2 regions of the Niveispirillum sp. BGYR6 genome follow, and region 2 is predicted to be linked to the other one. Evidence: riboswitches for the same ligand, from Rfam matches in the RefSeq annotation. Region 2 holds a riboswitch; the other holds the start of a gene.

Region 1 (11,814 bases), on a different contig from region 2:
ACCTGCCGGCCGGTGGCGCGGTAGGCGGCGACGGTTACCGCCGTTTCCCGTTTCGCATTGATGTTGATGGTGGTGACGTCCAGCCGGTCGGCAATCTCCGCCCAATTGGCCGGCACCTTATCCATCAGGTAACCGCGTGGCCAGTGCGGGGCCACGGTTTTGGCCATTTCCAGCGCTTCCACGGAAAAGCTGCTGATCAGCGGTGGCGGCCGGTCGGCCGGCCACAGGCTCAGCGCCAGCGACAGGGCGATGCCTGCCGTCTGTTCATCGCGGCCGGGGCAGGGCTTGATTTCCAGGTTCAAGCCCAGATCCAGCAATTGCGCCGCCTGGATCGCCTCCGCCAGGGTCGGCACCTTTTCGCCGCGAAACTCGCGGGAGAACCAGGAACCGGCATCCAGCTTGCGCATCTCGACGAAATCCATCTGCGCCGCAGGGCCATGGCCGTTGGTGGTGCGGTTCAGATCATCATCATGCAGCAGCACGGGCACGTCGTCCGCCGTCAGCTTCACATCCAGTTCCACCCACAGCGCGCCCTGCAGCGCGGCGGTGCGCATCCCGGACAGCGTGTTTTCCGGGGCATGGCGGGCGGCACCGCGATGGCCGATCAGCCGGGGGATGGTGAAGGGAGCAGCGGCCATGTCATCCTCACCCGGCCAGGGAAGCGGCAAAGACCGCCTTCACATCATCCAGCGCCACATCGGCGCAGCGGAAGGCCTTGCCGATGCCGCGCGCCAGGATGAAGGTGACGCGGCCATCCTTCACCTTCTTGTCCTTGGCCGTATGGGCCAGCAGCTTTTCCGCCGTCCAGGTGCCACCGCCCAGATGCGCCGCCGTCACCGGCAGGCCGACGGCGGCCAGATGCGCGCGGGCGCGCGCGGCATCCTCGGCGGGGCACAGGCCCATGCGCACCGACAGGTCAAACGCCATCACCATGCCGATGGCAACCGCTTCGCCATGCAGCAGGGCGTCGCCATAACCGGCCTCCGCCTCCAGCGCATGGCCAAACGTGTGGCCCAGATTCAGCAGCTCGCGCAGGCCCGATTCCTTTTCGTCCTGCGCCACGATGGCGGCCTTGGCCAGACAGGAGACACGGATGGCCTCTGCCAGCAGGGCGGGATCACCATCAACGATGGCCTGGCCCTGTTCTTCCAGCCATTGGAAGAAGCCGGGATTATCGATCAGCCCGTATTTCACCACCTCCGCATAGCCGGCCAGCACTTCGCGTTTCGGCAGGGTGGCCAGTGTGTCGGTATCGGCCAGCACCAGACGCGGCTGGTGGAAGGCGCCGATCAGGTTCTTGCCATGGCGGCTGTTGATGCCGGTCTTGCCGCCCACAGAACTGTCAACCTGACTCAACAGGGTGGTCGGCACCTGGATGAAATCCAGCCCGCGCAGCGCGATGGCGGCGGCAAAACCGCCCAGGTCACCCACCACGCCGCCGCCCAGCGCCACCAGCACCGTCTTGCGCTCGATGCCGCGCGACAGCAGCGCGTCCATCACTTCGCCCAGGCGGGACATTTCCTTGGATGCCTCCCCCGCCGGCACCACCACCGGTTCCAGCACCCGGGCGCCGCTGGCGGCAAGGGAGGCCAGCAGCGGCGACAGGTGCCGTTCGGCCACATGGCTGTCAGTCAGCACCACCAGCGGCCGGCCCGGCACCACCGCCTGGATCAGCGCCCCGGCATCGGCCAGCAGGCCGGCGCCGATATGGATGTCATAGGCGCGGTCATCCAAGGCGACGGGAACGATGCAGCGGTTGGTGCTGGGGTGCGACATGGAAGGGCACTTTCTGGATATGATGGGTAACTTTATTATGTGCTGTGGATTATACCAAGGGGCATGATCCATGCCCCTTGGAGGTCGACGACGGCCGGCCTGCGGGTACCACCGTGCCCGCGTAAGTCAAGCTGCCAGAGGCAGTGCCCGGCACCTGAGGGATATGACCATCAAACCAACTGATCCAGCCCGCGCTTCAGGTCGTTGATCAGGTCGTCGGCATTTTCCAGCCCCACCGACAGGCGGATGGTGCCAGCACCAATGCCCAGCGTGGCCTTTTCTTCCACCGTCAGGCGCTGATGCGTGGTGGTGAAGGGGTGGGTGGCCAGGCTTTTGCTGTCACCCAGATTGTTGGAAATCTTGATGACACGCAGGTTGTTCAGGGTGGTGAAGGCGGCAGCCTTGGCATCGCCCCGGAACGGCTTCAGATGGAAGCAGATCAGGTTGCTGCCGCCATCCATCTGCCGCTTCAGCAATTCGCGCTGCGGGTGGCTGTCCAGCCCGGCATACAGCACCCGTTCCACCGCCGGGTGGCTTTCCAGGAACGCGGCCACCTTCAAGGCGCTGGCGGACTGGGCGCGCACGCGCAGTTCCAGCGTCTCCAGACCCTTCAGCAGCAGCCAGGCATTGAAGGGGCTCAGCGCCGGGCCGGTATGGCGAAGATAGGGCGCCAGCAACGCCGCCACCTCATCATCGCACAGGATCGCACCACCCAGGCAGCGGCCCTGGCCATCAATATGCTTGGTGGCGGAATAGACAACGACATCCACGCCGAAATCACGCGGCTTTTGCAGCACCGGCGTGGCGAACACATTATCCACCACCACCTTGGCCCCGGCCTTGTGGGCCAGCGGCACCACATGCGACAGGTCCACCACCTCCAGGCACGGGTTGCTGGGGGTTTCCAGGAAGACCAGATTGGTGGGGACGGACAGGGCCTTTTCCCATTCCTCCGGCTTGGTGCCGTCGATGATCACGCTTTCAATGCCGAAGCGCTTGGCCAGATCGCTGACGATATAGAGGCAGGAGCCGAACAGGGCACGGCTGGCCACCAGCCGGTCGCCCGCCTTCAGCAGGCCGAACACGGCGGCATGGACAGCGGCCATGCCGGACCCGGTGCCGAAGCAGCGGGGGAACCCCTCATACTGGGCCAGCCGATCCTCAAACATCGCCACGGTCGGGTTGCGGAAGCGGCTATAGACGAAGCGCGACCCATCATTGATGAAAGCGGCCTCCGCCGCCTCGGCACTGTCATAGACATAGCCGGAGGTCATGAAGATCGCCTCGCTCGTCTCCTCAAACTGGCTGCGGCGGGTGCCGCCATGCACCAGCAGGGTGGCGGGGTTCAGATTGTCAGACGGATCATGTGCCATCGCTTCCAAGGCCCTTCATGCAAGCACGGGCCTGAAATGAAACAGGCCCCGACCGGCGGATCGAGGCCCTTTAGGCCGGGGAACCCGGCGGCAATGGCTTCGACCTTTTAGCAGTTTCTTTTCAACGTGGCCTGCAATCCGGTCACAAATCACCACGTAAGGCTTTTAAAGCCCCTCTGCCGCCGCCTGTCAAGCCAGCAGCGGCGCGATGCCACCATTGCCGAAAAACCCTATCCGTGCTAGTCCCGCCGGCAATCCTTAAACCCCGATGCATTCCAACCGGAGCAGGCATTTCATGAGCGACGAGACCAACGCCAACGGCATCGATACCGCCGAGGACAACAGCGCGCCGATCATGCCGCTCGTCGTCAATGTGCAGTATGTCAAGGATCTCTCCTTCGAGAATCCCAATGCCCCGCGCAGCCTGATGGCCGCCACCGAACAGCCGAAGATCGATCTGCAGGTCGATCTGCAGGGCCAGGCCCTGGGTGAGAATGTGGCGGAGGTGCAGCTGCGCCTGCGCGTGGAAGCCACGATGGGCGAGATGACCGCCTTCATCGCCGAACTGGTCTATTGCGGCGTCTTCACCCTGCCGCCGCTGCCGCAGGACCAGCAGCGCGCCGTGCTGCTGATCGAGGGGCCGCGCCTGCTGTTCCCGTTCGCCCGCCAGATCATCGCCGACATGACGTCCCAGGGCGGTTTCCCGCCCCTGCTGCTGCAGCCGCTGGATTTCGTCGATCTGTACCGCCGTCAGGTGCTGGGCCAGGGTATGCCGCAGACCCAGGGCAATGCCTGATCGCACACTTTCCGGCGCCGCCTGCGGGGCCGGGATGGGCAAGGCGAAAAGGGACAAGGCGTCGGGCATCCCCCCGGCGCCTTTTTCTTTGTTGTTGCAGTTCCGAATTTGGGATATTTTCTCATTTATGGAACAGAACGACACATCCCCTGATCTTGATGATCGCCTCGCTGCCCGTCTGGCGCAACTGCGCCAGGAACAGGGCTGGTCGCTGGATGAGCTGGCCGCCCGCAGCGGGGTCAGCAAGGCCACGCTCTCCCGGCTGGAACGGGGGGAGACCAGCCCCACGGCCAGCCTGCTGGGGCGGCTCTGCACCGCCTATGGCCGCACCATGTCGCGCCTGCTGGCGGAGGTGGAAAGCCAGCCGGTCAGCCTGCTGCACCCGGACCAGCAACCAGTCTGGATCGACCCCGGCACCGGCTTTCACCGCCGTTCCATTTCCCCACCGGCGAATGGCTTCGATACGGAACTGATTGAGGGCACTTTACCGCCAGGAACCGTGATCGATTACGCCGCACCGCCGGTGCATGGGCTGGAACAGCATGTCTGGATGCTGTCCGGCGGGCTGGAACTGATGCTGCAGGGCGTGCCCTATCGGCTGGCGCCGGGGGATTGCCTACGCTTCCGCCTGTTCGGCACCTCGCGCTTCACCGTGCTGGGGGAGGCGCCCGCCCGTTACCTGATCGCCATCACCCGGCCCTGAAGGGAGCATCATGCATTACGATCTTTGTGAGGTTGCCGGCGATGATCTGCCGGCGCTGCTGCCCGACCTTGTCCGCATTCTGCGCGCCTGCGTGGATGGTGGGGCTTCCGTGGGCTTCGTGCAGCCCTTTACGGCGGATGATGCCGCCCGTTTCTGGCAGGGCGTCTTTACCGGCGTGCGGGCGGGGGGCCGCCACCTGCTGACCGCCAAGCTGGAGGGGCGCACGGTGGGTACGGTGCAGTTGGTCACCGATATGCCGGCCAATGGTCGCCACCGGGCGGAAATCTGCAAGCTGCTGGTCCATCCGGACGCGCGCCATCGCGGCATTGCCGGTGCGCTGATCCGCCGCGCGGTGGAAATCGCCCGTACCCAGGGCAAACGCCTGCTGGTGCTGGATACGCGCAGCGGCACGGTGGAGCCACTCTATGCCGCCCATGGCTTCCAGCTGGTCGGGCAGATTCCGCTATATGCCCAAGACCCGGACAGTGATTTCATTTCCGCCACCAGCGTGATGTATCGGATTTTGCCGGAACCGGTCACGGGTTTGACCATCGAGGCGGCTCAGCCAGACGATGCGGCGGTGCAGCCGCTGCTGGATGCCCTGTCAGCCAACCTGCTGGCCCGGTTCGGCAGTGATGGGCGGCGCGGGTTGGCGGGCTGGGACGCCGTGGCCGGGCGCAGCGCCTTCGCCTTGGCCCGACTGAAGGGGGAACCGGTGGGCTGCGGCGCCATCCGCCCCCTGGAAGGCGTGACCGGTAGCGCTGAAATCAAGCGCATGTATGCCATGCCGGGCACGGTGGGGGTGGGGGCGGCCGTGCTGGCCTGGCTGGAGCAGCAGGCACGCACCCTGGGATATCGCCAACTGGTGTTGGAAACCCGCTGGGCCAATGACCGGGCCTGTGCCTTTTACCGTCGTCACGGTTACCGCGTGACCGGTAACTATGCCCCCTATGTCGGCCGCGCTGAATCGGCCTGTTTTGCGAAGCGCTTGTCACCGCAGCACACGGGTTGACGGCACCGGCCCGACCCGCGCACCATGGCGCCTTGATTCCATATAGTCTGGGAGCGTTGGGACATGGGAAGGCTGCAGGATCGCGTGGCACTGATCACCGGTGCCGGCAATCCGGTGGGGCGCGCGGTGGCGCAGGCCTTCGCGGAGGAAGGTGCCCATCTGGTGCTGCAATATGAAGATGTCTCGCAGCGCCCCGTTACCAATGAACTGGTCCGCCAGATTGAACGGTCGGGTCGCCGCGCCGTGGCCCTGATGACGGAGATCAGCGGCCCCAACGGCGCCTATATGCTGACCGAAGCGGCGGTGGCCGGGCTGGGGCGGGTGGATATCCTGGTCAATAATGCCGGGATGCGCCCGGCCATTCCGGTGGTGGATACCACGGCCGAACAGTTTGATCTGGTGATGGCGGCCAATGTGCGCTCCGCTTTCATGATGACGCGCATGGTGTTGCCGCTGATGTTCCATCAGGATTATGGCCGCATCATCACCACCGTGTCGGACATCGCCTATCACGGGGCGCCCGGCTATTCGCTTTATGGTGCGGCGGCGGGCGCCCTGCTGGGTTTCACCCGCAGCCTGGTGCATGATATCGGCGCCCGCAATGTGACGGCCAATTGCGTGGCCCCCGGCGCCATTGACCCCAAGCTCAGCAGCGACACCCTCCGCGCCAGCCTGGAGGCGGTTCGCCGCACCCTACCCAGCCAACGGCTGGGCGAACTGGCGGATATCGTTCCCTCCTACGTCTTCCTGGCGTCGGATGAGGCACGGCATATGGTGGGCCAGTGCCTCAGCCCCAGCGGCGGGGCGGTGATGCTGTAATCCCAACCCGCCCGGGCCTAGAGCGGATCGCGGAAAAGCGTAATCGCTTTGGAGTGTGAATCCGCTCGCTAAATCATCAGATCAGCGGTTGGCTTTTCAACGGGCCCATTCCTTCCAGATGCGGATATCGGCAGCGATGCAGGGCGGCGCGCAGGGCGTTGGCGAAATCCTGACGCTCGGGCGGGGACAGCGCCCGCCCCACCACCAGATGCCGCCCATGGGAAGACAGCGTGATCTGACTGTGATGGCCCGGCGGTTCTTCCAGGCTGACGCGCAGCCAGGTGGGCTGGAAACTCCAGCGCAACCGCCGCTTGGCCTGCACCCGTTCCACCAGCAGCCGGCTGCTGGTCAGTTCCACCCGTTCATAATCGGCCGCACTGCGGTAACTGGCCTTGAAGGCCAGATAGAGCAGCAACACGTCCAGCCCCATGAAACCGACAATCGGCCAGGCCCCGCTGAGGAAAAAGGCCAGCCCCACGGCCGTACTGGCCGCCGCCACACAGGCCATCAGGCGACGAAACCCTTTGGGGTCGAGGCTGCGATGGGGATGGATGGTGGCATGAAAGAAAACCCGTTCTTCCGCCGGGGCCACGGGTTCCCCGGCGCTGACATCCCCCTCCGACAGGGGGGAAAGATCGGGCGCTGCATCATTCATCGGCCTAAAATATAGCGGGGCGATAGAGGATGGCAACGGGGATAATTGCCGGGCCGGGCCGGGCTGGCTATGGTGCTCCTACCCCCATTGACCGCCCCCGGATGCCAGCCTTGAAGCGCGCCGCCATCGATGAATTTTTCCGCCGCCTGTCCGCCAGTAACCCGCATCCGCAGACGGAACTGGAATATTCAAACCCTTATACGCTGCTGGTGGCCGTGGTTTTGTCCGCCCAGGCCACCGATGTGGGGGTGAACAAGGCAACAAAGGCCCTGTTCGCGCTGGCCGACAATCCCGCCGCCATGGTGGCATTGGGGGAGGCCACGGTGCGCGACCATGTGAAGACCATCGGCCTGTTCAAAACCAAGGCCGCCAATGTCATCCGCCTGTCGCAGATATTGCTGGAAAAACATGGCGGGGAGGTGCCGAAGCGGCGGGAGGATCTGGAGGAACTGCCGGGCGTAGGCCGCAAGACGGCCAATGTGGTGCTGAACACCGCTTTCGGGGAGCCGACCATCGCCGTCGACACGCATATTTTCCGCGTCTCCAACCGCACCGGGCTGGCACCGGGCAAGGATGTGGAGGCGGTGGAACAGGCCCTGCTGAAACGGGTGCCCAAGACCTACCGGCTGCACGCGCATCACTGGCTGATCCTGCATGGCCGCTACATCTGCAAAGCCCGCAAGCCGGATTGCCCCGTCTGTCCCGTGCATGATCTCTGCGACTATACCAAGAGCCATGGAGCATGACCCTTGTACCAACCCGCCGAGGGCTTGACCCTTGGCGGGTTGGTATTTTGCGTTCCCTCAGACGCCGGGCGGGCGCATCCGCACCCTTGGCTTGCGCCGCTACCAAGCGGCGGGCCGGCGGTCGCCGGCCTCCAACCCGCCGGAACAGGTCTGGCCAGGCGTCAGTAACCGCTGGCGATGCGGTCGACCAGCTGCTTCACCGTCGGCACGAAGCCGTCCTTGTACCAGGGGTCGCTGGCGAAGCGATAAGCATTGTGGCCAGCGAACATCAGCTGGTTTTCCACATCTTCGGAATGGGAGATGTTCTGCAAGGTCTTCTGAATGCAGAAGGAACGCGGGTCGGCGCGGCGGCCGGTGGTGCCTTCCTCATTCTGCGACCAGTTGGAAAAGGCGCAGGCCGACAGGCAGCCCATGCAATCCACCTGATCCTTCAGGATGCGGCGCGACTCGTCCGGCGTGACGAAGACCAGCGTATTGTCTGGCGTCTTCAGGCCCGTGGTGAAGCCCTGGGACATCCAGCCTTCCGCATGGTCCTTATCGGCCTTGGTGACATAGACCGGGCGGCCACGCGGGCCCAAAGCCAGCTCATCCGTCAGCTCGCCCACCGGTTCCACGGAAAAGGCGATCTGCCGTTCGGAGCGCTGGCGCAGGTTTTCCAGGAACGGGTTGCGCACCGCCGAGGAATAGAAACCGGTCGGGGAGAAGCGGTTCAGGAAGACGTCGCCGGCCTTCAGGGTCAGCAGGCGCTGCTTCCAGGCCTCCGAAATCGGGCTTTCCTGGGTCAGCAGCGGGCGGGTACCGAACTGGAAGGCCACCGGGCCGATTTCCGGATTATCCAGCCAATGTTCCCATTCCGACAGCCACCAGACGCCGCCGGCCATGATGACCGGGGTTTCGGTCAGGCCGAAACTGTTCATCATCTGGCGCAAGGCGGCGACACGCGGATAGGGATCTTCCGGCTTCTGCGGGTCTTCGCTGTTGGACAGGCCATTATGACCGCCGGCCAGCCACGGGTCTTCATAGACCACGCCGCCCAGCAGATTGGGGAACTTGTTGAAGGCGCGCAGCCACAGGGCCCGGAAGGCGCGGGCCGAACTGACGATGGGATAGTAATAGACGCCGAACTTGGCCGCGATCTCCGCCACCTTGTAAGGCATCCCGGCGCCGCAGGTCACGCCATGCACCAGGCCCGGCGCCCCTTCCAGGATGCCATGCAGGATTTCCTCGGCCCCGCCCATTTCCCACAGCACATTGACATGCAACCGGCCTTCGCCGTTGGACATTTCATGCGCGATGCGGGCCTGGGCGATGCCCCCCTGAATGCCATAGGCGATCAGCTCTTCATGCCGGCCGCGCCGGGTCTTGGAATGATAGACCTGATCCAGGATATTGCCATCAGCATCATAGCTGTCGGCATTGACGCCGGAGAAGGTGCCGACACCACCCGCCGCCGCCCAGGCGCCGGAGCTTTGCCCGTTGGAGACGGCAATGCCCTTGCCGCCTTCAACGAGCGGCAGCACTTCCTTGCCGGATATCAGCAGCGGCTTAAGCCCCTTCACCTTGAACCTCCAACCCAACCAAGCATGTTTACCGCTCGCGCCGGCGGGGCCGGTACGATTCCATGGCGTGCATATAGGAAAAGCTATCGCAGCGAAAGGGGCGCTGGCCAGTCTGACGATATTATGCTGACGTAGGGGAAGGTGGCGGGGAGGCCACCCATGCCCAAGGAGGCCCGGCAATGCCCATGGAATTGACCGCCCCCAGCCCGCGCGACGGGCTGGTGACACCCTGCCTGCGCTATCACGACGCCAGGGCGGCCATCGACTGGCTGACCCGTGTGGTCGGCTTTCAACCGCATCTGGTGGTGCCGGGTGCGACGGAGAATGAGATCATCCATTCAGAGCTGGTGCTGGGGGCCGGCATGGTGATGCTGGGATCGGACAAGCAGGACCAGTATGGTTTCCATGCCCCCGGCCCGGACGGGCGCGGCGCTGCCTGCCTGTGCTTCATTATACAGGATGTGGATGGGCTGCTGGCGCGGGTGCGGGCGGCGGGGGTGGAACCGCTGGAAGGCGGCATCACCGAGACCAGCTATGGCAGCCGCGCCTTCACCATCCGCGACCCGGAAGGCCATGTCTGGCATTTCGGCACCTATGACCCCTGGCAGACGCCGGCGACATAAACAAATCCAGCAGGGAAAGCCACCCGATGTTCGATCTTTCCGCCTATCTGGCCCGCATCGGGCTGGACGGCCCGGTTTTGCCCGATCTGGCCGGGCTGCACGCCATCCATACCGGCCATACGGCCAACATCCCGTTTGAGAATCTGGATATCCAGATGGGTCTGCCCATCCGGCTGGAACCGGATGCCATCTGCGCCAAGCTGGTGGGGCAGCGGCGCGGTGGCTATTGCTTTGAACAGAACAGCCTGCTGGCCCTGGCCCTGGCCGCCATCGGCTTTGCCCCCCGCCGCCGGCTGGCGCGGGTGCGCATGGGCGGGGAGCCGGGCGGGCGCAGCCACCTGCTGCTGCTGGTGGCGGTGGAGGGGCAGGATTATATCACCGATGTCGGCTTTGGCGGTTCCTGTCTGGCCGAACCGCTGCCGCTGCGGGTGGGGGAATATGACAGCGGCGGGGAGCGCTGGCGCCTGCGCCAATCCGACTGGTCACCGGGCTGGGAGCTGGAACTGCGGCGCGATGGGGAATGGTCGGGGCTTTATTGGTTCGGCGATGAGGCGGTGGTGGATGCCGATTTGGCCTTCGGCAATCATTTCACCGCCACGCATCCCAGCTCCCGCTTCGTGCAGAACCGCGTCGCATCGCGCACCACCCTGCGGGAACGCCACACGCTGCTGAATGGCCAGTACCGGCGACGGCTGGATGGGTTGCTGGTGGAGGAACGGCAGATCAGCGACGAGCGGGAATTCCGCGCCCTGCTGGCCGAACGGTTTTTCATTGAGCTGCCGGATGGTGCATTGCTGCGCCCGGTGGAGGGGATCGGGGCTTAACTCTTTGCCGTCCACCGCCGCCCGAAAACGTCCCCCAGGCTGCGGCCGGGGGCCAGGTCACAAGGGCTGCGCTCTCCGAAACTGCACCTGGGCCGCAGCCTGGGTGACGATAATGGAGTGCCTTAAAATCAAAAACTTTCGGCACAGCCCCTCAAGGCCGCCAGCCGCCCAGCGGGTAATCCTGCAACGGGTGATATGTCGCCCCCGATGATCCCAGCACGCTTTCATAGAGCGTGAACCGGTCCACCGGGAACGGGCCTTCCCGCAGCAGCCCATGGGTTTCCATATAAAGCCCCAACCGGGCGGTCGGGGTTTCCTTCAGATAGGCCAGGGTGACATGGGGGCTGAATTTGCGCTCCTCCGGCGGCAGCCCGGCGCGGACCAAGGCGGATTCCACCTTGGCCTGCAGGTGCAGCAGCGGGTCGGAAGGGGCCACCCCCGCCCACAGGGCGTGCTGGCGGTGGCCCTGGCCGAAACTGCCGACACCATCCAGCGTCAGCGTGAAATCCGGGGCCACCACCAGATCAAGGGCCCCATCCACATCCTGCGCCCTGCCTTCATCCACCTCCCCGATATAGCGCAGAGTGAGATGGTAGTTTTCAGGTGCTACCCAGCGCGCACCGGGCAGCCCGGCAGCGCGCCGGGCCAGCCCCTCCGCGATGGTTTCCGGCATCGGGATGCCGACAAACAGGCGCAGCATGTGAATGCCCCCAGCCCGGACGATTACAGGCAGGGGTTGGGGTTGGCGGCCTGCACCTGATCCAGTTCCGCCAGCACTTCCGCCGACAGGGTGATCTCACCGGCCCCGATGGCGATGCGCAGCTGGTCGATGCTGGTGGCGCCGATGATGCTGCTGGTGACGAACCGCCGGGTCAGGGTGAAGGCAATGGCCATCTGCGCCGGGTCCAGCCCATGGCGGCGGGCAATA
Region 2 (11,814 bases):
CGCCAGCGCTGTCAAATGGCACCGCCGAAACATCCAGCAGCAACTGGGCGCCATCCTTGCGTTGCACAGGTTGGCGCACTTGGCGCAACGCCTCCCCGCTGTTGAGCCGGCGCAGCATCAGTTCGGCCAGCGGGCGGGATTCTTCTGTTGTGTGGTCCAGCACATGCTGCCCGTCCAGACTTTCATCGGGCGACATGCCCATGATGACGCGGCCCGCCTTGTTGAGGAAGCGGAACAGGCCCTGGCTATCATGCACGACAATGCCATCCGGTGTCAGATCCACCAGTTGGCGATAACGTTGCTCACTTTCCTGCAAGCGCAACTCTTGCCGCTTCTGGTCGGAAATATCCGTCCGCAGACAAAGCAGGCCGCCATCAGGCAGGCGCTGGTCCTGCACCCGCACCCAGCGCCCGTCAGCCAGCAGAATTTCCTGCGGGACCGGGTCCGGGTCGCGGAATTCCCGCAGACGCTGGGCGATATATTCCTCCCGGTCATGGCCCAGCGCGTGGAGATTATCCCCCACCTCAATGCTGGCGCGCAACAGCACCTCAAACGAAATGCCGGGCTCCATCAGGTTGGCCAGAATGGGGAACATCGCCCGCAGGGCCGGATTGGTCAGCACCAGCCGTTCCTGCGCATCATAGATCGCCACCCCATCCGGCATCAGGTCCAGCACAGCGGAAAGGATGGTTGCGGCCATGATGGAGACCCTCCGGCGAAAAGCAGGGGAAGCAAAAACCGGTGGATTTTGCCCAGTCCCGGCCATGTTCGCAAGAAATGCTTTATTTATACGTTGTTAACGTTTCCCGATTTCACGCGGGAAGTGCATGATTCAGCCGGTTCAGCAATCCGGCCCAGTCCCCACAACGCACCTGCCGGAACAGGCGCATGGTGGGGTACCAGCCGGTCTTCCCCTCCCCCGCCAGCCAGCGCCAGTCGGTATCGGTGGCGATCAGGGTCCAGACCGGCCGTCCCATGGCCCCGGCCAGATGGGCCAGCCCGCTGTCGGGTGTGATCAGCAGGTCCAGATGGGACAGGATGGCGGCACTGTCCATCCAGGTGCTGACGGCCCCACCCAGGTCGGTGACATGGGGGGGCAGCGGCAGGGCGGCCAGTTCCTCCCGCCCGCTGGCCACCTGCAGCGCATACCAATCCACCTCCCGCCGTTGCAGCAGCGGGGCAAAGGCGGCCAGACCGGGGCTGCGCCAGCGGTCGCCCGGATGGGCGGGGTTGCCCGCCCAACTGAACCCAATGCGCAGCCGCCCCGGCCGCTTGGGCAGATGTCCGGCCCAGAGCGCGGCCATAGCCGGATCGGCGGCAAGATAGGGTCCGTCCCAGGGGATACTCGTCGGTGTCAGGCCCAACAGGCCTGGCAGGTCCAGCAGGGCCACCTGGAAATCGGCCGCCGGCACCGGCTTGCCACGTGCCAGGGGGCGGCCGAATCGTCCATCCAGGAACAAGGGCAGCAGGGCCGGGGGCAGCTCAAACGTCACGCGCGCGCCCAGCGCTTCCAGCTGGCGGATCAGGCGGGCGCACATGATGGTGTCGCCTGCCCCCTGTTCATCCCAGACCAGGATGTGTTTTCCCGACAGCTCTTCCCCCTGCCAGGGGGGAATATGAACGTGCCGGGGCGGGCGGGCGGCCACTGACCAGCGGTGATGATAGGCGGCAAACCCCTCCCCCCAGCGGCCCAGCCGCAACAGGCAGAGCGCACGCCCCAGGGCCGAGGCTTTATCATCCGGTGCCAGGGCCAGGGCGCGTTCAAACGCGGCCAGAGCGGCTTCGGCGTCACCCGTCACCCGGTGGAACAGGCCCAGATCGCGCCAGACATAGGCCGTGTCGGGGGCCATCTCCGCCGCCTTGGCCAGCAGCGTGCCCGCCTCCGCCTCCCGCCCATCATGCAGCAACAGGTTGGCCAGGGCACAGCGGGCGGGAACCAGGGCTGGGGATGCGGCCAGGGCACGGCGCAACAGGCTTTCCGCCCGCCCTTTGTCGCCGGCCCGCCGTGCCGCATCCCCCAGGGTCAGCAGGGCAATGGCATGGTCGGGCGCGAGGGTCAGCACCTGTTCCCACAGGGCAAACGCGCCCGGCCCGTCGCCCCGCGACTCTGCTTGACCGGCGGCGGCGACCAAATCCTTCACACTCACGGCCATCAGAACCGTTCCATCAGCGTGGGCTGGCCCTGCACGGTGGAGGATACGGCCTCCGGCATCCGCGTCAGTTGATCGCTGCGCGGAATCGGCGGCGGATCGGGATCGTAAATCTGCTTCAGGCGGCGATATTCCTGATCGTGATATTCCTGCTGTTCCTGAAAGCCGGGTTCCCCATTGCGTCGCCCGGTGACGATCACCTCATCCGCCACGGGGGGCGACGCCTCCTTTTCCGGCGCAGCTGATGGCTCCGCCCCCGCGGCGGCAACAGCGGTCAGCAGCGTAAAGGCGGACAATGCCAGGGGGCGACAGGGCAATATCATGGGGCCGATCCTAACGCCTTTCGGGTTGCCGCGACAGGGGGCGCATGAACGCGAACGGAATAAGAACATTTCCACTTGGCAGCCAAGAACAAACCGCGTACAACAGGTTCAGTTGAACGCAGACACCTATCCGTGCGAGAAGGAAGGGGACAATTATGTCGGCAGCTCCACTTCGTCTGGTTGAAACACCCATGGACAAGCAAAAAGCTCTGGACGCAGCACTCGGCCAGATCGAACGCGCCTTTGGCAAGGGCTCCATCATGAAGCTCGGTGCCAAGGAGGCGATTTCCGAAATGGAAGTCGTGTCCACCGGTTCGCTGGGTTTGGATATCGCCCTGGGTATCGGCGGTCTCCCACGTGGCCGCATCGTTGAAATTTATGGGCCGGAAAGCTCGGGCAAGACCACGCTGGCCTTGCACGCCATCGCCCAGGCACAGAAGAATGGCGGCGTCTGCGCCTTTGTGGATGCTGAACATGCGCTCGACCCCTCCTATGCCCGCAAGCTGGGCGTGGATGTGGATGAGCTGCTGATCTCCCAGCCCGATGCCGGCGAACAGGCGCTGGAAATCGCCGACACGCTGGTGCGCTCCGGTGCTATCGACGTGCTGGTGGTGGATTCGGTGGCGGCCCTGGTGCCGCGCGCCGAATTGGAAGGCGAAATGGGCGACAGCCATGTCGGCCTGCACGCCCGCCTGATGAGCCAGGCGCTGCGCAAGCTGACCAGCTCCATCTCCAAGTCGCGCTGTCTGGTGATCTTCATCAACCAGATCCGCCTGAAGATCGGCGTCATGTTCGGCAATCCGGAAACGACGACCGGCGGTAATGCGCTGAAATTCTATGCCTCTGTCCGCCTGGATATCCGCCGCATCGGCGCCATCAAGGATCGGGAAACCGTCACCGGCAACCAGACCCGCGTGAAGGTGGTGAAGAACAAGATGGCCCCGCCCTTCCGGGTCGTCGAATTCGACATCATGTATGGCGAAGGCGTGTCCAAGGTGGGTGAACTGCTGGATCTGGGCATCCAGGCCGGCGTGGTGGACAAATCCGGTTCCTGGTTCTCCTATGACGGGCAGCGCATTGGGCAGGGGCGTGAAAACGCCAAGACCTTCCTGCGCAGCAACCCGGCCGTGGCCGACAGCATCGAACAGAAAATCCGCGCCAATGCCGGCATCGTGGCGGGCGCCATGATGGGCACGCCGGAGAGCGATGGGGATGCGTCCAGCCCCGAATGATCCTTTCTCCCTCGCACGGGGATCGTTCTGCAGCCCCGCCCGGTCTTTCGCCGGGCGGGGTTTTTTCATACCCTTGCGCGGCCGGCCCAACTGGGATAAAAGCGGCACCAGGAAGATTTCTTCCAGCATCCAGAGCCGGACTTGGGTCCGGCGCCAACCTGCCGACCCGGGCAAGGTGGCGGCCTCTGACGGGGCGATGCGGCCGGTTTACTGGCAACGAAGCGGGCGGCGATTCCCTCTCCACCCTTTGGCCTGGTCCCGTCACGCCTGCCTCCTGTGGCCCTGTTGGTGCCTTTTGTGGAGTGCATGATGTTTGTGACCGCACCCTTGGCCCCCGCCCCCTTTCATCCGGGTGATGAATGGCTGCGTGACCTGATTGCCGCCCCGGGCGATCAGGTGCAGCCGGTCGGCCCCACCGAGGGCGACCGCGCCCTGTTCGTGGTGCTGCATCGCAGCCGCGGGCTGTGGACGCATATTTACCGGGTGCAACGCCAGCCGGGGCGCAGCGGCGGGCTGGTCGCCCTGTTGCGGGTGCTGGAAGGGGATCAGGTGGAACAGGCGGTTTGCTGGGCGAACGGCATGGCTTGACAGCAGCCCTGCAACAATGGAATGGATGCTACCCGACGAGGGAGAGACTGGCCCTGCGCCAGCGCCGAAGGAGCAACCGCCCCGGAAACTCTCAGGCAAAAGGACCCGTCGGACATAATATCTGGAAAGTGGCGCTTCGCGCGCCCGCCGAAGGGATAGCGATCTCAGGCAAACAGACAGAGCGGGCACAACCGGGCGGCAGAAAAAGCCGCCACGCAAGGAGTGTCCGCCATCGTGACCATTGCCGCCGCCCCGCTGTTCCCTTCCCTTTCGGTGACCGATCTGTTCACCATCGGCATCGGCCCGTCCAGTTCCCACACGGTGGGGCCCATGCGGGCGGGGGCGGTCTTTGCCGCCATGGCCACCGCCCATGGCCAGCCGCATATGGTCACCTGCGATCTTTATGGTTCGCTGGCGCTGACCGGCAAGGGCCATGCCACCGACCATGCCGTGCTGCTGGGCCTGTCCGGCTGGCTGCCGGACCGCATCGATCCCAATGCCGTGCCGGACCTGATCGCCGCCATCGCGCGTGACCAGTCACTGCCGCTGGGCGGTGGTACGGCGATCCATTTTGTGGAAGCGGACCATCTGCGCTTCCGCATGGGGGAATTCCTGCCCTTCCATGCCAATGCCATGCGCTTTACCGCGCATTATGTCGATGGGCGGCAGTTGGAGCAGGTTTTCTATTCCGTGGGCGGCGGGGCCATCCGCATGGAAGGGGCCGATGCCGGCGACCGGCCCAATGTCACCCTGCCCCACCCGTTCAGTTCCGGTGCCGAGCTGCTGACCATCGGGGAACAGCAGGGCCTGTCCATCGCCGATATTGTCTGGGCCAATGAGGAGGCGTTCCGTAGCCGGGCCGAGACGGTGGAGTTTGTCGACAAGGTGCGCCAGGCCATGCTGGATTGCATCGAGCGCGGCTGCCGGCAGGATGGCATCCTGCCGGGCGGGCTGAAGGTGCGCCGCCGCGCCCGTTCCCTGCATCAGACCCTGATGGCCAGTATGCCCCGCATCGAGCCGTCCCACGTGTTCGAATGGGTCAGCCTCTATGCGCTGAGCGTGAATGAGGAGAATGCCGCCGGCGGCCGGGTGGTGACAGCCCCCACCAATGGGGCGGCCGGCATCCTGCCCGCCGTACTGAAATATTATGAGACCTTTGTCTCCGGCGCCAACCGCGCCGGATCGCGCACCTTGCTGATGACGGCGGCGGCCATCGGTTTTCTGTACAAGATTCGCGCTTCCATCTCGGCGGCCGAAATGGGCTGCCAGGGGGAAGTCGGGGTGGCCTGTTCCATGGCCGCCGCCGGGCTGACCGCAGCCTTGGGCGGCAATAACCAGCAGATCGAAAATGCCGCCGAGATCGGCATGGAACATAATCTGGGCCTGACCTGCGACCCGATCGGCGGGCTGGTGCAGGTGCCCTGCATCGAACGCAACACCATGGGCGCGGTGAAGGCGATCAATGCCGCCTATCTGGCCCTGCGCGGCGATGGCAGCCACGTCGTCTCCCTGGACGCGGTGATTGAAACCATGCGCCAGACCGGCGTGGAGATGAGTTCCAAATATAAGGAAACCAGCCTGGGTGGGCTGGCCGTCAATGTGGTGGGCTGTTGATTTTTAAAGTCTCCCCGTGGCGGGTCGCTCACGCCCGCCACGGGGCAGCAGACGCCAGCCCAGCAGGGCCACCACGATGGTGGCATAGATGATGGGCTCCAGCGGCCAGGATTTCACCAGCAGCAGGAAATGGGCGGCCCCGGCCAGCGCTGCCGGATAGACCAGCCGATGCAGCCGGCGCCAGCGCACGCCGCCCAGCCGGCGGATCATGGCATTGTTGGAGGTCACCGCCAGCGGCAGCAGCAGCACAAAGCCCAGCATCCCGATGGTGATATAAGGCCGTTTCAGGATATCGGCGCCGATGGCCGCCCAATCCAGCCCCTGATCCAGCAGGATATATGTGATCAGGTGGGCCAGCACATAGAAGAAGGCCAGCAACCCCACCGCCCGGCGATAGCGCAGCCAGTTGATGCCCAGCGACTGGCGCAGCGGCGTGATGGCCAGCCCCAGAATGATCAGCCGCAGCGCCCATTCCCCCAGGCCGCGTTCCAGCGCCTTGGCCGGATCGGCCCCCAGATTATCCGTCAGCGCCTGGACAAACAGCCAGACACCCGGCACCAGCCCCAGCAGATAGAGCGGCCAGGAGGGGAAGGCAGGCTGGCGCAGCCAGCGCGGCAGGGCAGCCATCAATAGAATTTCCGCAAATCCATGCCGGTATAAAGCCCGGCCACCTGATCGGCATAGCCATTAAAGGGCAGGGTCGGCCGGCGCTTGGCGAACAGCCCGCCTTCCCCGATCCGCCGCTCGGTCGCCTGGCTCCAGCGCGGATGATCGACCTCCGGATTGACGTTGGAATAGAAGCCATATTCCTGCGGCGCCTGCATGTTCCAGCTGGTCTGCGGTTGCTTGTCCGTCAGGGTGATGCGGACGATGGATTTGATGCCCTTGAAACCATATTTCCACGGCACCACCAGACGCAGCGGCGCCCCATTCTGGTTGGGCAGCGTCTCCCCATACAGCCCCACGGCCAGCAGGGTCAGCGGGTGCAGCGCCTCATCCAGGCGCAGGCCCTCCCGATAGGGCCAGTCCAGCACCTTCAGGAAACCGCCCACCCCCGTCATCTCATTGGGGCGCAGGGCCGTTTCAAAGGCCACATATTTGGCGCTGCCCAGCGGCTCCACCCGCGCCAGCAGATCGGCCAGGGGGAAGCCGATCCAGGGGATCACCATCGACCAGCCTTCCACGCAGCGCATCCGGTAGATGCGCTCCTCCAGCTTGGCCGGCTTGATGATATCTTCCAGGGCAAAGTTGGTGGGTTTGGCCACCATGCCATCCACCTGCACATTCCAAGGGCTGGTGGTCAGCCGATGCGCATTGCGCGCCGGCTCCGACTTATCAACGCCGAACTCGTAATAATTATTATAGCTGGTGATGTCCTTCAGGGGCGTAGGAGGCTCGTCCGTGGAAAGGCTGCTTTTGGCCGCCGTCAGCGGGGCGGCGGCGGCACTGCCGGCCAGCAGCAGCCCACCAGCCCCGGCCAGCAGATGACGGCGGCTGAGATAGAGCGCCTGGGGCGTCACATCGCGTTCGCCCAGATCGGGGGCATGGCGCAGCAGCATCGGCTTTTCCTCACATCATTCGGGCGGGGAACCCATGGGCAGAAGATAAGCGCGCGCCGCCGCCACGGCTAGCCCCGAGGCCGAGGCTGCGACAGGAATACATATCTACATATAAAATGTGTTTATATTGATATTTCACAAACAAAAACATAATTCCCATTGACTCAATAGGAAATAACCGACACCATCCCCCTCAGAAAGCGTCGTTCCCCTGGCGACCTTCCTCTTTCTGGCGGAGGAAAACCGATGTCCACCAATGTGCTGCCGCTCTCCAAACCCGTTCCGGCCGACAGTTCCCTGCGTCTGGTGCCGGATGTGCCGGATTTCGTGGTCGGCCCCGGCCTGTCGCCAGAGGTGGCGGATGTGGTGACCTTGATCGGGGGCAGCGCCACGGCTGGGCGCAATCTGGCGGAAACCCGCCGAATCTTCACCCAGGTACGCCGGGCGCTGGGGCCGACGGTGCCGGACATCGCCTCCATCCGGGAGGAGGTGATCAATACCCCGGCCGGCAAGCTGAACCTGCGGCTCTACCGGCCGTCCTTCGGATTCCGGCCGCTGCCGGCGCTGCTATTCTTCCATGGCGGCGGCTGGACGGTGGGCGATCTGGACAGCCATGATACGCTGTGCCGCCAGCTGGCCATCGCCACCGGCCATGTCATCGTCGCCGTGGATTACCGGCTGGCCCCGGAAAACCCCTGGCCCGCCCCCATTGAGGATGGCTGGGAGGCGCTGCGCTGGCTGTCCAACTATGCCCCGCTGCTGGCCATCGATCCGCTGGCCATCGGCGTGGCGGGGGACAGTGCCGGCGGCAATATCGCTGCCGTGCTGGCCCTGAAGGCGCGGGATGAAGGCGGACCGGCCTTGAAGGGTCAGGTGCTGATCTATCCCTGCACCGACCTGTCGGCCAGCCTGCCTTCCCATTTCGCCCATGCCGATGGCTATCTGCTGACGCGCAAGCAATATCTGGCCTATGTCGCCAATTATCTGGCGGGCCAGGATGTTGAACAGGATTGGCGTGTGTCACCCCTGCGGGCAGCCCGGTTCGACGGGTTGCCGCCGACCGTGATCATCACCGCCGGATTCGATCCGCTGCTGGATGAAGGCCGCGCCTATGCCGGGCGGCTGGCCGCCGCCGGGGTACCGGTGATCCATCGCAGTTACGCCGACATGGTGCATGGCTTCATCACCATGGGTGGCCGCTTGCCGGCCGCCAATCGTGCCATCGCCGATATCGGCCGGGCCCTGGCCTCGCACGATATCTACGCCTTCAGCGATGGGGGTGGCATTTAACACCCAGCCCCTGTGATCCGTAGCAATCATCGGGGCATTCTTTACATTTTACCCTTCCCTCCCTGACCCGTCCCCACTTGCACCCCTGGCGCCTGTCGCCAGGGGTTCTTTTTGTTGCGCTGCATATATTCTTTGGTTGCGACACAGCATAAATTCAACTGAAAAATATCTCCATTCGATCCATCGTTTTGACTGGCGGGCCGCGACAATTTGCGCCACCATCAATCTTGGGTGACCGCCCGGAAGAGACCGGCACCCCCTGTGCGATACAGGTAAGGGAGGACGTAATGGTGGCGTTTCACGAGGGGGAGCGCATACTGCCGCTCCCGGCGGATTATGTACCGGTGCCGACGGCACGCCGGTTAACCAATCATGATTTACAGGAGGCCCTGGCCGACGGCTGGGCCGATTTCAAGGCCGCCCCCACCTATGGGCTGGCCTTTGGCGGCATCTATGCCCTGCTGGGCCTGGGCGGGCTGCTGGCCCTGACCATGCTGGACCAGCCGCATCTGATGTTCCCGGCTATTACCGGCTTCCTGCTGTTCGGGCCGTTCGCGGCCCTGGGCCTCTATGATATCAGCCGTCGGCGTCAGTTGGGCCGGCCGGTGGAACCGCTGAAGGTGTTTTTCGCGTTTCGCCGGCATGGTGGTAGCCAGATCGGGATGCTGGGCCTGTTCCTGGTATTTGCCACCATCGCTTGGCTGAAGATCGCCACCTTGATCTATGCGCTGTATTTCGGCCCCGCCCCGATGGAGATGGCCCAGCTCTGGGCCGCCGTGACGGGCAGCTTCGCCGGGCTGCGCTTTGCCGCCACCGGCATCATTGCCGGCGGGCTGATCGCCACCACCATCTTCGCATTGTCGGTTTTCTCCGTACCGATGCTGCTGGATCGGGATGTGGATGTTGTGACGGCCATCCTGGCCAGCCTGCGGGCGGTGCTGCTGAACCTGCCGCTGATGCTGGCCTGGGGTGCCATGGTGGCGGTGGTGATCGGGTTCAGCATTGCCGCTGGCCTGCTGGCCCTGATCGTCACCCTGCCCTGGCTGGGCCATGCGACTTGGCACCTGTATGTACGGGCGTTGGGGCGCACCCCGGTTCCTGGCGCTGAATAGACCCAAGCGGCAAAGCAGCATGACAGCCGCCGGTCAACCGACCGGCGGCTGTTCATTTTCAGGCACCACTCCCGGCAATTGCCGGCGCCAGCGGCCGGGCGTAGTGCCGGTGATGCGTTCAAAAACCCGCGTCAGGTGGCTCTGGTCAGCAAAGCCGCATTGCTGCGCAATCTCCGCGATGGGGGATGGGGAGGTTGCCAGCAGGTGCCGCGCCTGCGCCACCCGCCGTTCCAGCAGCCATTGATGCGGCGGCATCCCGGCGCTTTGTTTGAAAGCGCGGGAAAAATGGCCGACGGAAATGCCGCATTCCCGCGCCAGATCGGCCAACCCATGGTCGGCGGCCAGATTGCCCATCATCCGCAACACCCGGCGCAATTGCCAGGGGGCAAGCCCGCCCCGGTGCGGCGGGCAAGGGCTTGGCGCTATGGCGCCACCATTATCAAAGGCAAGATCGGACATTGGGCGAACAGGCAGGGTGACGGGTTGAACCGCGCCCATCCTATGCCGCAGCGCGCCCGCCCCGCGCGCACCCCGGTACCGGCTTTATAACATTTAACCGACGGAACGATGTCGATGGTGCCGCTGCACCATTGGGAAACCACGGCTTCTATGCTACATCGCCATAACAATCATAATGCCAAAGCCTGGGAGCGGCAGGGTTGAACGGGAAGAAGCCGACCATTGACGATGTCGCCCGCCTGTCTGGCGTGGCCCGTGTCACCGTCTCCCGCGTGTTGAATGGCGGCCCCAATGTCCGCCCCGCCGTGCGCGCCAAGGTGATGGAGGCGGTGAAGGCGCTGGATTACAAGGTCAACCCACAGGCGCGCAGCCTGGCCGGCGGCGCCAGCCGTACCCTGGGCTTTGTCTTCAATTCCGATCCGGAGAGCGAGCCCAATTCCTATTACGAGGCGGCCCTGGAGCTGGGGGCGCTCAGGGCCTGTGTCACACTGGGCTATCAGCTGCTGATCCACCAGATCCCGCTGGATGCGCCGGACCAGCAGCGGCGCATCCTGGAACTGATTGATGACCAGCGCTGCGAGGGGCTGATCCTTTGCCCGCCCTTCAGCGACGATCTGGCCCTGGTGGAAACCGCCCTGGCGCGGGGCTGCAAGGTGGTGGCCGTTTCCCCCGGCCCCAGCGCCCGCACCCTGATCGACGGGGTAGGCGTGGATGATGAGGCGGCAGGATATGACCTGACCTGCGCCTTGATCCGGCTGGGCCATCGCCGCTTCGGCTTCATGGCGGGGCTGGAGGCGCATCTTTCCGCCGAACGCCGGCTGGAGGGTTTCCGCCGCGCCCTGGCCGACCATGGGCTGGGCGATGATGCCTGTCTGATCCGGCGCGGCGATTTCACCTTCCGATCCGGCACAAGATTGACGCCGGAAATGCTGGATGTCCCCAACCCACCCAGCGTGCTGGTCTGCGCCAATGATGACATGGCGGCGGGCGCCCTGGCGGCGGCCCATGCGCGCGGCCTGGATATACCGGGCGATATCGCCATCACCGGATTCGATGATGCGCCCGTTGCCTCCATCGTCTGGCCGCCGCTGACCACAGTGCACCAGCCGGTGAAGCTGCTGGGGCAGCGGGCGGTTGAACTGCTGGTCGGCCGGCTGACCGGTGCCGTGATCGATGGCCCGTTGTTCCAGCAACTGGACCATGCCCTGGTCTGCCGCCAGACCACCAAGGCGTTTTAAAAACAGCGGCGTTCAGCGCCGCGATCCGCTGTTGCAAAAACCCAACATACAACCGTCCCCTGTTCCAGGCAGCTTGACAAGCCCATGGGCTGCGCGCAGATTGGAAGCGCTTTCAATGCCGCAACGCAATGGCATTCCAAGGGTAACAATAATCAGGGCCGCTGCAACTGCGGCCCGGGGTGTGTGGGAGGAGGAGTTGATGGCGAACCGCGTTTCCAGCGGAGGCTGGACGCTGTCCGGCGTGCTGTA

What was found. Region 2 has a riboswitch for S-adenosylmethionine ahead of PCJ49_RS03815 (hypothetical protein). Riboswitches for the same ligand answer to the same signal wherever they lie in the genome.
Region 1: linked by a shared signal. The riboswitch ahead of metZ (O-succinylhomoserine sulfhydrylase) and the one ahead of PCJ49_RS03815 (hypothetical protein) in region 2 are both predicted to bind S-adenosylmethionine.

The regions. Positions count from the first base shown of each region.
Region 1 covers NZ_JANLNL010000005.1:178,870-190,683, reverse strand. Annotated here, with positions in the region: gene ugpQ (glycerophosphodiester phosphodiesterase) at 1-638, opposite strand, end outside; gene aroB (3-dehydroquinate synthase) at 646-1,776, opposite strand; gene metZ (O-succinylhomoserine sulfhydrylase) at 1,947-3,149, opposite strand; SAM riboswitch at 3,237-3,315, opposite strand; gene secB (protein-export chaperone SecB) at 3,445-3,945, shown strand; gene PCJ49_RS13365 (XRE family transcriptional regulator) at 4,073-4,648, shown strand; gene PCJ49_RS13360 (GNAT family N-acetyltransferase) at 4,659-5,660, shown strand; gene PCJ49_RS13355 (SDR family oxidoreductase) at 5,724-6,479, shown strand; gene PCJ49_RS13350 (DUF2244 domain-containing protein) at 6,556-7,134, opposite strand; gene nth (endonuclease III) at 7,245-7,880, shown strand; gene PCJ49_RS13340 (nitronate monooxygenase) at 8,042-9,439, opposite strand; gene PCJ49_RS13335 (VOC family protein) at 9,619-10,062, shown strand; gene PCJ49_RS13330 (arylamine N-acetyltransferase) at 10,089-10,886, shown strand; gene thpR (RNA 2',3'-cyclic phosphodiesterase) at 11,038-11,586, opposite strand; gene PCJ49_RS13320 (aldo/keto reductase) at 11,610-11,814, opposite strand, start outside.
Region 2 covers NZ_JANLNL010000001.1:894,558-906,371, forward strand. Annotated here, with positions in the region: gene PCJ49_RS03795 (PAS domain S-box protein) at 1-700, opposite strand, end outside; gene PCJ49_RS03800 (tetratricopeptide repeat protein) at 813-2,153, opposite strand; gene PCJ49_RS03805 (hypothetical protein) at 2,153-2,473, opposite strand; gene recA (recombinase RecA) at 2,665-3,705, shown strand; SAM-I-IV-variant riboswitch at 3,826-3,936, shown strand; gene PCJ49_RS03815 (hypothetical protein) at 4,012-4,293, shown strand; glycine riboswitch at 4,322-4,409, shown strand; gene PCJ49_RS03820 (L-serine ammonia-lyase) at 4,528-5,907, shown strand; gene msrQ (protein-methionine-sulfoxide reductase heme-binding subunit MsrQ) at 5,911-6,534, opposite strand; gene msrP (protein-methionine-sulfoxide reductase catalytic subunit MsrP) at 6,534-7,466, opposite strand; gene PCJ49_RS03835 (alpha/beta hydrolase) at 7,713-8,756, shown strand; gene PCJ49_RS03840 (DUF2189 domain-containing protein) at 9,044-9,868, shown strand; gene PCJ49_RS03845 (AraC family transcriptional regulator) at 9,902-10,225, opposite strand; gene PCJ49_RS03850 (LacI family DNA-binding transcriptional regulator) at 10,528-11,565, shown strand; gene PCJ49_RS03855 (TonB-dependent receptor) at 11,765-11,814, shown strand, end outside.